Regions from separate parts of the Streptomyces sp. NPDC040432 genome, predicted to be linked through region 1. Evidence: riboswitches for the same ligand, from Rfam matches in the RefSeq annotation. Region 1 holds a riboswitch; each other region holds the start of a gene.
The links. A riboswitch is a leader RNA that binds a small molecule or an ion and turns the genes downstream of it on or off. The one in region 1 is predicted to bind cobalamin.
Positions count from the first base shown of each region.

Region 2: it holds a riboswitch for cobalamin, as region 1 does, so the genes downstream of both, ACZ58N_RS32790 (energy-coupling factor ABC transporter permease) here and ACZ58N_RS24950 (DUF4430 domain-containing protein) in region 1, are expected to answer to the same signal.
Region 3: it holds a riboswitch for cobalamin, as region 1 does, so the genes downstream of both, ACZ58N_RS04660 (ribonucleoside-diphosphate reductase subunit alpha) here and ACZ58N_RS24950 (DUF4430 domain-containing protein) in region 1, are expected to answer to the same signal.

Region 1 covers NZ_JBVIVP010000013.1:99,070-102,331, forward strand. The annotation lists gene aceB (malate synthase A) at 1-327, shown strand, start outside; gene ACZ58N_RS24945 (3-hydroxybutyryl-CoA dehydrogenase) at 324-1,211, shown strand; cobalamin riboswitch at 1,343-1,497, shown strand; gene ACZ58N_RS24950 (DUF4430 domain-containing protein) at 1,642-2,130, shown strand; gene ACZ58N_RS24955 (prenyltransferase/squalene oxidase repeat-containing protein) at 2,208-3,262, opposite strand, start outside.
Region 2 covers NZ_JBVIVP010000025.1:25,132-28,393, reverse strand. The annotation lists gene ACZ58N_RS32805 (SsgA family sporulation/cell division regulator) at 1-31, shown strand, start outside; gene ACZ58N_RS32800 (AMIN-like domain-containing (lipo)protein) at 174-701, shown strand; gene ACZ58N_RS32795 (flavodoxin family protein) at 791-1,543, opposite strand; cobalamin riboswitch at 1,609-1,804, shown strand; gene ACZ58N_RS32790 (energy-coupling factor ABC transporter permease) at 1,834-2,535, shown strand; gene ACZ58N_RS32785 (energy-coupling factor ABC transporter substrate-binding protein) at 2,532-2,912, shown strand; gene cbiQ (cobalt ECF transporter T component CbiQ) at 2,917-3,262, shown strand, end outside.
Region 3 covers NZ_JBVIVP010000002.1:214,571-217,832, forward strand. The annotation lists gene ACZ58N_RS04645 (carbon starvation CstA family protein) at 1-91, shown strand, start outside; gene ACZ58N_RS04650 (CstA-like transporter-associated (seleno)protein) at 88-303, shown strand; gene ACZ58N_RS04655 (GNAT family N-acetyltransferase) at 431-943, shown strand; cobalamin riboswitch at 995-1,118, shown strand; gene ACZ58N_RS04660 (ribonucleoside-diphosphate reductase subunit alpha) at 1,282-3,262, shown strand, end outside.

The sequences.
Region 1 (3,262 bases):
GTGGCCCTGCGCTACTTCGACGCCTGGCTGCGCGGCAGCGGCGCCGTGGCCCTGTACGGGCTGATGGAGGACGCGGCGACCGCCGAGATCGCCCGCGTCCAGATCTGGCAGTGGCTGCGCCACGAGCGGGTGGACCGCGCGACGCTCCTCGACCTCCTGGACTCCGAGTGCGCCGCGCTGGAGGACGAGGACCCCGAGGCCCATGTCCTCGACGCCCGTGAGGTCTTCGTGGACGGCGCGCTGTCCGGGCGGCTCCCCGCCTTCTTCACCCCCGAGGCCTACACCCGTCACCTCGTCCGCCGCGCGGCCGGGCCGGTGACCGCGTGAACGCCCCCGCACGGCCGTCGAGCGGCATCCGGCGGGTCGGGATCGTCGGTGGCGGACAGATGGGGGCGGGCATCGCGGAGGTGTGCGCCCGGGCCGGCCTGGACACCGTCGTCGCCGAAGCCGACGCGGGCGCCGCCCGCGCCGCCCGTGAGCGGATGGCCGTCTCCCTGGAACGCGCCGTCCAGCGGGGCAAGCTCGACCGGATCTCCGCCGAGGACGCCCTGGCCCGGCTGCTGTTCACCAGCGACCTCGACGACCTGGCCGACCGTCAGTTGGTGGTCGAGGCCGTCACGGAGAGCGCCGACGCCAAGATCGAGGTCTTCGCCGCCCTCGACAAGATCGTGGAGGACCCGGAGGCGATCCTCGCCACCAACACCTCCGCCATCCCCGTCATGCGGCTCGGCATGGCGACCGGTCGCGCGGACCACGTGCTGGGCCTGCACTTCTTCAACCCGGTACCGGTGTTGCCCCTGGTCGAGATCGTCTCCTCCCTCCACACAGCGGCGCACGTGTCCGACACCGTCGAGGCCTTCGTCGGCGACACCCTCGGCAAGACCGCGATCCGCTCCCGGGACCGGGCCGGCTTCGTCGTCAACGCCCTGCTGATCCCCTATCTGCTCGCCGCCGTCCGGATGGCCGAGTCGGGGTTCGCGAGCGCGTCCGACATCGACGACGGCATGGTCCTGGGCTGCGCCCATCCGATGGGCCCCCTCAAGCTGGCCGACCTCATCGGTCTCGACACCGTCGCCGCCATCGCCGGATCCCTGTACGACGAATTCAAGGAACCCCTCTACGCCCCGCCCCCGCTCCTGCTGCGGATGGTGCAGGCGGGGCTGCTCGGCCGCAAGACCGGCCGCGGGTTCCACACGTACGGCCGGGACTGAGGGTCCCGGCACGCCGCCCGGGCTCCGAGGGTGCCCCGGCTGAGGGAAGGAGCGGGGCGTGACGAGTGGTGTCGTCGCGCCCCGCTCCGCCGTGTTCCCGGGATCCACTTACGGCGCGCCCCCACGACACCGTACGATGCGTTCTGCTCCGGCCCGTTCGGCGGAGCCCACAACCGAATGCACGCATGCCTGGGGGAAGCCGGTGGGAATCCGGCGCTGACCTGCAACCGTGAACGGGGCCTCGTGCCCCGTGAGTCGGAGTACCCGGGATGCGCTGTGAATTGCTTCCCACTGTCATGGTCTGCAGCGCGAAGCCCCCAGCCCGGGCCGGCACCCCCGGCCGCTTCCCGAGGGAGGCGGCCGGGGGTGGGCGCGTGGGTCGGAGGGATCGTCGGCGCGGACCGTCATCCCTTCCGGAAGAAGGCACTTCATGCGCCCGACCCTCGCCCGCCGCTCCGTGATCACCACGGTCGCCCTCGGTCTCGCCCTCGCCTCCGCCCCGGCCGTGGCCGAGGCCGCCCCGAAGCCGAACACGAACGCGGCCGTCAAGGTCGAACTCACGGTCCAGGGCCCGAACGGGCTGCTCTTCAAGGGCAAGGTCAAGACCAAGGGTCACGACGTCACCACCGCCACCGGTGGCACCCACAAGTGCGACGGCACCAACGGCGGCGCCCACGCCTCCAAGGTGCCCACGCCGACGGCGGCGCTCGACGACGCCGCCCGCAAGAAGGGCTTCACCTGGGACGGGACCTGGTACTCGTCGTTCGACGACTTCTCCGTCGACACCATAAAGAACGTCAGCGGCGGCGGCTCCGCCTACTGGAGCATCTCCGTCAACGGCACTCCGACCCCGGTCGGCGGCTGCCAGTTCAAGATCGGTGCGGGTGACCAGGTGGCCTTCACCTGGACCTCCTTCTGATCCGATCGCGATCACCCCGCGCACAGCGGTGCGGTCCGCGAGCCCCGGGGCTCGCGGACCGCACCGGTGACGGATCGTCAGGCGCCCCACCGCAGCGCGATGGTGTCGCCCACGTTGATGACCTTCTCGCGCAGCGCCCCGGCGAAGGAGGAGCCGTCGACGCTGACCTTCCACGTGTTCGAGCCGCTGTTGGCCTTGCCGTTGACCGTGGTGATGGTGCCGGTCCCGGAGGACGGGGTCACACCGGTGACGCAACCCGACGGCGTGGCGCCGCCCGTGGCCGCGGCCAGGACGTCCCCGAGGGTGGTGGTCGTCCCGGTCGGGGTGAACGCCACGGAGCAGACCTTGAGGTTGCCGGCACCGTCGTCGACGGACAGTGCCAACTTCGTCGCCGTACCCGCGGTGAAGGTGGACTGGGCGACCCACTGCGGAGCACCGGGGGTCACCGGCACCGGCGGGGCCGTGGTGAATCCGCCGCCCGCGACCGCGCGCAGCGCGTCGATGGAGGCGTAGGCCGTGGGGCCGGCATCGGCGGGCTTGTACTTGAAGCCGCCCGCCGGGTTGTACTGGTTGGCGATCAGGAAGTCGATGGGCGTCTTGCCGCTTCCGGTGAGGAAGTCGCCCGTCTGCGGGTTGAAACCGCAGGCGTTCAGGCCCGCCACGCCCCAGCCGTTGGAGCTGGTGTTGACTCCGTAGAGCGAGTTGAACGCGCCGCTGCCGGGGACCAGGGTGCCCTTGAGGAAGTTCTTCGCCTGGACGACGTCCGTGTCGGTGTTCGGGACGCCGGAGACGCACAGCGCGGCCATGGCGGCGCCGGTCATGTCGACGTCGCTCGCGGAGTTCAGGACGGTGGGGTTGCCCTCGCCCTTCTGGTAGGTCCAGCCGCCGTCGACGTGCTGGTTGGCACGGATACGGGTGACGAGGGAGTCCGTGAGCGCCTGCGGGATGCGGTTCGCGCCGCCCTGGGTCCTGGCCCCCCGCAGCGAGAGCGCGGCGAAGACCGTGCCGTTGAAGTTCCCCGACGGACCGAAGTAGCCCGGCTCCGCCGTCTGCCAGTAGGAGTAGATGTGCGCGACGAGGTTGCGGGAGGCCGAGACGCGGGCCGGGTCGATGCCGGCGGCGTAGGCGTTGA
Region 2 (3,262 bases), on a different contig from region 1:
CGCCGAGGTGAGCGCCCTGCTGGCGCACTGACCGGCCGCCGGACGGATCCGGGGGCGCCGACCGGCCGGGAGGGCCGGAAAAGGGCCCGCGCGGCCGTGCAACCGTAGGCGCCCGCCGGGTGTCCTACCCGATGACACCCTTGTCCCCGTCTCTGAAGAATCGGGGGGACGTCATGCGTCACCTGCTTCGTCCTCGTCGTCGGCGGATCGTGGCCCTGGCCACGGGCGCGCTGCTCACCGCCGGGCTCGCGCTCGCCGGTCCGGCCACCGCCGCCTCCGCCGCCGCTTCCACCACCAGGACCCAGACCCCGCTCGTCGTGAACGCCCGCTGGGGCGGTCACTGCACCTTCGACCGGATCGTGATCGACATCCAGGGCCACGTCCCGACGGTCAACGTCAGTCCCGTCCCCAAGCTGGTCTACGACGGTTCGGGCAAGCCCGTGCCGCTCGCCGGGAAGTACTTCCTGGAGATCCGTCTGAACCCCGCCGCGGGACACGACGACGCGGGTCAGAACGTCTACCTGGGCCCCCGGCTGCAGAAGATCTACCTGCCCAAGCTCAAGGGCATCGCCATGACCGGCGACTACGAGGGGTACGTGACCTTCGGCGCCGCCTTCGACACCAAGCCGGCCTACGGCGTCACCGTCCTGCACAACCCGGAGCGGGTCGTGGTGGACGTGTCGCACCCCAACACCTGCTGACCTGACGGGACCGGCGAACGGTCGGGGGCCCGGGGTGTCGCACACCCCGGGCCCCCTGCCGTTGCCCCGGGCGGGTCCCGGGCGGGGGCTCAGCGGTGCTCGGGGTTGGGGAAGTCGAAGCGGCAGCCCGCGTCCCACGCGGAGCGCTGGTTGCCGTGCGCGGGGAAGCCGCCGGCGCGCTTGAGGAGCGCGGCGAGGTGCATGAGGTTCCAGGACATGAAGGCGGTGTTGCGGTTGGTGAAGTCGTTCTCGGGGCCGCCCGAACCCGGGTCGAGGTAGGAGGGTCCCGGTCCGGCCTCGCCGATCCAGCCCGCGTCGGCCTGCGGCGGGACGGCGTAGCCGAGGTGCTGGAGGCTGTAGAGGACGTTCATCGCGCAGTGTTTGACGCCGTCCTCGTTGCCGGTGATCAGGGCTCCGCCGACGCGCCCGTAGTAGGCGTACTGGCCCTGTTCGTTCAGGATCGAGGAGCAGGCGTAGAGCCGCTCGATCACCTGCTTCATGACGGAACTGTTGTCGCCGAGCCAGATCGGGCCGCAGAGCACCAGGATGTCGGCGTCCATGATCCGGCTGTAGAGGACCGGCCACTGGTCGCTCTCCCAACCGTGCTCGGTCATGTCCGGCCAGACCCCGGTGGCGATGTCGTGGTCGACCGCCCGGATCAGGGACGTGCGGGCACCGGCGGCCTCCATGACGGCGCGGCTCCGCGCGATCAGGCCCTCGGTGTTGCTGGGCTCGGGCGAGCGTTTGAGCGTGCAGTTCACGTAGACGGCGGAGAGGTCCGAGTAGTCGAAGGATTCGTCAGCCACTCCCCCACGCTGGCCCGACCCGTCGCCGGCCGCCATCGGACCGCATCCACCCGGGTCACCCCCGCCGGCGGGGCCGGGTTGTTACCGGTCGGCGCGGCCGACTACTGTCAGCGGGCCTTGGTGTTCGGGAAACCGGTGGGAAACCGGTGCGGCCCTCGCCACTGTGATCGGGAAGTCCGGCTCCATTCCTGCGGGAAGCCACTGGGTTCCGCGCGGGAGACCGCACGGCCCCGGGAAGGCGGAGTCAGGGCATCAGTACCCGTGAGCCAGGAGACCGGCCGGGGCGCGTCGTCCATCCACGAGGTGCTGGAGAGGTCTCTCTACTCATGCATATAGCCGAGGGGTTCCTGCCCCCTTTGCACGCGGTCGCCTGGGGCGCCGCATCCGCTCCCTTCGTCGTCCACGGCGTCCGCGCCCTCACCCGCGAGGTGAAGGCCAATCCCGAGAGCACCCTGCTGCTCGGGGCGTCCGGAGCGTTCACATTCGTCCTTTCCGCCCTGAAGATCCCTTCGGTGACGGGTAGTTGCTCGCACCCCACCGGCACCGGCCTGGGAGCCATCCTGTTCAGGCCGCCGATCATGGCGGTCCTCGGCACGATCACCCTGCTGTTCCAGGCCCTGCTGCTGGCGCACGGCGGGCTCACCACGCTCGGCGCCAACGTCTTCTCGATGGCCATCGCCGGCCCCTGGGCGGGCTACGGGGTCTACCGGCTGCTGAAGAAGTTCGACGTGCCGCTGATGGTGACCGTCTTCTTCGGCGCCTTCTTCGCCGACCTCGTCACCTACTGCGTGACCTCCGTCCAGCTCGCGCTGGCCTTCCCGGACCCGTCCGGCGGCTTCGTCGGCGCCCTGGAGAAGTTCGCGGGCATCTTCGCCCTCACCCAGATCCCGCTCGCGGTCAGCGAGGGCCTGCTGACGGTCCTCGTGGTGCGGCTGCTGATGCAGTCCAGCAAGTCCGACCTGGTGCGCCTGGGCGTCGCCCGGCTGACCGGTGGCAACAAGGCGAAGCAGGAGGCGACGGTCCGATGACCCGGAACGCGAAGATCAACACACTGCTGCTGCTCCTGGTGGCGGCGCTGGCCGTGCTCCCGCTCGCGCTGGGACTCGGGGACGGCAAGGAGGAGCCGTTCGCGGGCGCCGACGCGCAGGCGGAGGCGGCCATCACCGAGCTGAAGCCGGATTACGAACCCTGGTTCTCCCCGCTGTACGAACCCCCCTCGGGCGAGATCGAATCGGCCCTGTTCGCCCTCCAGGCGGCGCTCGGCGCGGGCGTGCTCGCGTACTACTTCGGCGTGCGCAAGGGGCGCCGCCAGGGCGCGGCGCTCGCGGACGGCGGGACCGGGACCGGCGACGGGGCCGGCACGGGCGGCGGAACCGGTTCGGCGGCGGCCGGCGCGGAGCGCTAGCGCGGTGCTGCCGATCGACGTGGCGGCGCACAGCAGTCGCTGGCGCCGCCGCCATCCGTTGGAGAAGGCCCTGCTGGGGCTGGGGCTGACGGTCACCGCCGTGTGTCTGCCGCCCTGGCCCGGCGGGCCGTTGGTCGCCGCGGCGACCCTGGTGGTGCTGCTCGGACCCGCCGGGGTCGCCGGGCGGCAGCTGTGGCGGGCCTTCCGGGTACCGCTCGGCTTCTGCTGCACGGGGGCGCTGCCGCTGCTGGTGTCACTGGGCGGGCCGGCCGGTTTCGTCTCGCTCGCCCCCGACGGGCCCCGGCACGCCGGCGAGCTGCTCCTGCGCACCTCGGCGGCCTCGCTCGGGG
Region 3 (3,262 bases), on a different contig from region 1:
CGGGCTCATCGCCACGGCCGAGGAGAAGGCCGAACTCGCGGCGGCCGGCCTCGACAGCGGCGGCGGCCGGGTCAAGGAACCCGTCGCGTGAACACCGCACGAACGCCGGCCGCAGTGCGCAACGCGCTGGCGAGGGCCCGGTACTACGTACGGGAGTTCTCCGGCGAGGCGGCGTACGACCGCTATGTCGCGCACGCCCGGGCCCACGACCCGCAGGCCGGGGTCATGACCCGGCGCGCCTTCGAGCGGGCCCGCACCGACGCCCGCGAGGCGGACCCCCGCGAGGGCTTCCGCTGCTGCTGACCACCCCCCGCGAAGGGCCCCGCCGCACCCGCGACGGGGCCCTTCGGCGCGTTCCGGGGTACCCGCGGTCGCGTCCGTCGGCGTCGGACCCCGCCCGCCCGGGGGCGCCTCCGGCACACTCGACCGCATGGACACAGTGATCAGGGCGGCGCTGCCCGCCGAGTACGAAGAACTGGGTGACATCACCGCGCGGGCTTACCTCGGGGACGGGCTGCTCGACGGCAACCCCGACGGCACCTACGAGCGCGTGCTGCGCGACGTCGCCGGTCGGGCCCGAGCCGGCGAGGTGCTCGTGGCCGTGCTCGGCGGACGACTGCTGGGCGGTGTGACCTTCGCCCCTCCGGGGAGTCCGCTCGCCGACATAGCCGGCCCCGGCGAGGCCGAGTTCCGGATGCTCGCGGTGGCCGCCACCGCCCGGGGCAAGGGCGCCGGCGAGGCCCTCGTACGGGCCTGCGTCGAGCGGTCCAGGGTCCTTCCCGGGGTCACCCGGCTGGTGCTCTCCACGCAGCCGCGGATGGCCTCCGCGCACCGGATCTACGAGCGCCTGGGCTTCGTCCGCACCCCCGAACGGGACTGGTCGCCGCTTCCCACGGTGCCCCTGCTCACCTACGCCCTGGAGCTGTACGCACCCGAGCAGTAGCCACCCCGACACAACATGTGGGGGCTACCGCAACGGGGCGCCCCCACATGTATGCTCATGCCTGCTGTCGCCGCAGGGGAATCCGGTGCGAATCCGGAACTGTCCCGCAACGGTATGAAGTGCACCCATTGGTGCGTCCGGAAGTCCGACGACCTGCCGACAGCGCTCCCGGCTCGACCGAACCGGGTGCCGACACGTCCGGGCCTCGCGGTTGGGCCGGTGGACGCCACGCGGTGCACGTACCGCCTGCCCTGTCCGGGCCGGTGCGTGGCCTTCCCGCGTGCGCCCGCTCGCCCCGCCCCGTCGAAGACCGGGCCGAGTGAGGGAGAGCTCCCCCCGTGACCATCGCGCCCGCCGCACCGCGCGCCGAGTCCGCCCAGTCCGCCAACGAGGCCGCGCTCGCGCCCGAGGGCCCGGGGACCGCACTGCTGCGCACCCTCACCGAACTCACGGCCGACCTGCCCGACACGGACCCCGGCCGGGTCGCCGCCGCCGCCCTGCGCGGCCGCAGCTCCGTCGCCGACGAGGCCGAACTGCGGGGGCTGGCCACCGAGGCCGCCGCCGGTCTGATCTCCGAGGACCCGGCGTACTCCCGCCTCGCCGCCCGGCTGCTGACCCTCGCCATCGCCGACGAGGCCGCGGGCCAGGGTTCCGCCTCCTTCGCCGAGTCGGTCGCCGTCGGCCACCGCGAGGGCCTGATCGCCGATCGCACGGCCGAGTTCGTCGAGGCCCACGCCGCCCGGCTGAACTCCCTCGTCGAGCACGCCCTCGCCGAGGGCGCCGACGACCGCTTCGGCTTCTTCGGCCTGCGCACCCTGCACAGCCGTTACCTGCTGCGCCACCCGATCACCCGCCAGGTCATCGAGACCCCGCAGTACTTCATGCTGCGCGTGGCCTGTGGCCTCGCCGCGGACGAGAGCGTCCAGGCCGTCGAGGAAGTGGCCTCGCTCTACCGGCTGATGAGCCGCCTGGACTACCTGCCGTCGTCCCCCACGCTCTTCAACTCCGGCACCCGGCACCCGCAGATGTCGTCCTGCTACCTGCTGGACTCCCCGCTGGACGAGCTGGACTCGATCTACGACCGCTACCACCAGGTCGCCCGCCTGTCCAAGCACGCCGGCGGCATCGGCCTCTCGTACTCCCGCATCCGCGCCCGCGGTTCCCTGATCCGCGGCACCAACGGCCACTCCAACGGCATCGTCCCGTTCCTGAAGACCCTCGACGCCTCCGTCGCCGCGGTCAACCAGGGCGGCCGGCGCAAGGGCGCGGCCGCCGTCTACCTGGAGACCTGGCACGCGGACATCGAGGAGTTCCTGGAGCTCCGCGACAACACCGGTGAGGACCAGCGCCGTACGCACAACCTGAACCTCGCCCACTGGGTGCCGGACGAGTTCATGCGCCGCGTGAACTCCGACGGCCAGTGGTCGCTGTTCTCCCCGGCCGACGTCCCCGAGCTCGTGGACCTGTGGGGCGACGCGTTCGACGCCGCCTACCGCAAGGCCGAGGCGGACGGCCTGGCCCGCAAGACCATGCCCGCCCGTGACCTGTACGGCCGGATGATGCGCACCCTCGCGCAGACCGGCCAGGGCTGGATGACCTTCAAGGACGCCTCCAACCGCACGGCGAACCAGACCGCCGAGCCGGGCTCGGTCGTCCACTCCTCCAACCTGTGCACCGAGATCATCGAGGTCACCGACGACGGCGAGACGGCCGTCTGCAACCTCGGCTCGGTCAACATGGGCGCCTTCGTGGTGAACGGGGAGATCGACTGGGAGCGCCTGGACGAGACCGTCCGCACGGCCGTGACCTTCCTCGACCGCGTCGTGGACATCAACTTCTACCCGACCGAGCAGGCCGGGCGTTCCAACGCCCGCTGGCGGCCGGTGGGTCTGGGCGCGATGGGCCTCCAGGACGTCTTCTTCAAGCTGAAGCTGCCCTTCGACTCCCCCGAGGCGAAGGCGCTGTCCACGAAGCTCTCCGAGCGGATCATGCTCGCCGCGTACGAGGCCTCCTGCGACCTCGCCGAGCGCAACGGCCCGCTCCCCGCCTGGGAGAAGACCCGTACCGCCCGCGGTGTCCTGCACCCGGACCACTACGACGTCGAGCTGAACTGGCCCGAGCGCTGGGACGCCCTGCGCGCCCGCGTCGCGAAGACCGGCATGCGCAACTCGCTGCTCCTCGCCATCGCCCCGACGGCGACGATCGCCTCGATCGCGGGCGTGTACGAGTGCATCGAGCCGCAGGTCTCCAACCTGTTCAAGCGCGAGACCCTCAGCGGTGAGTTCCTCCAGGTCAACGCCTACCTGGTGGACGAGCTGA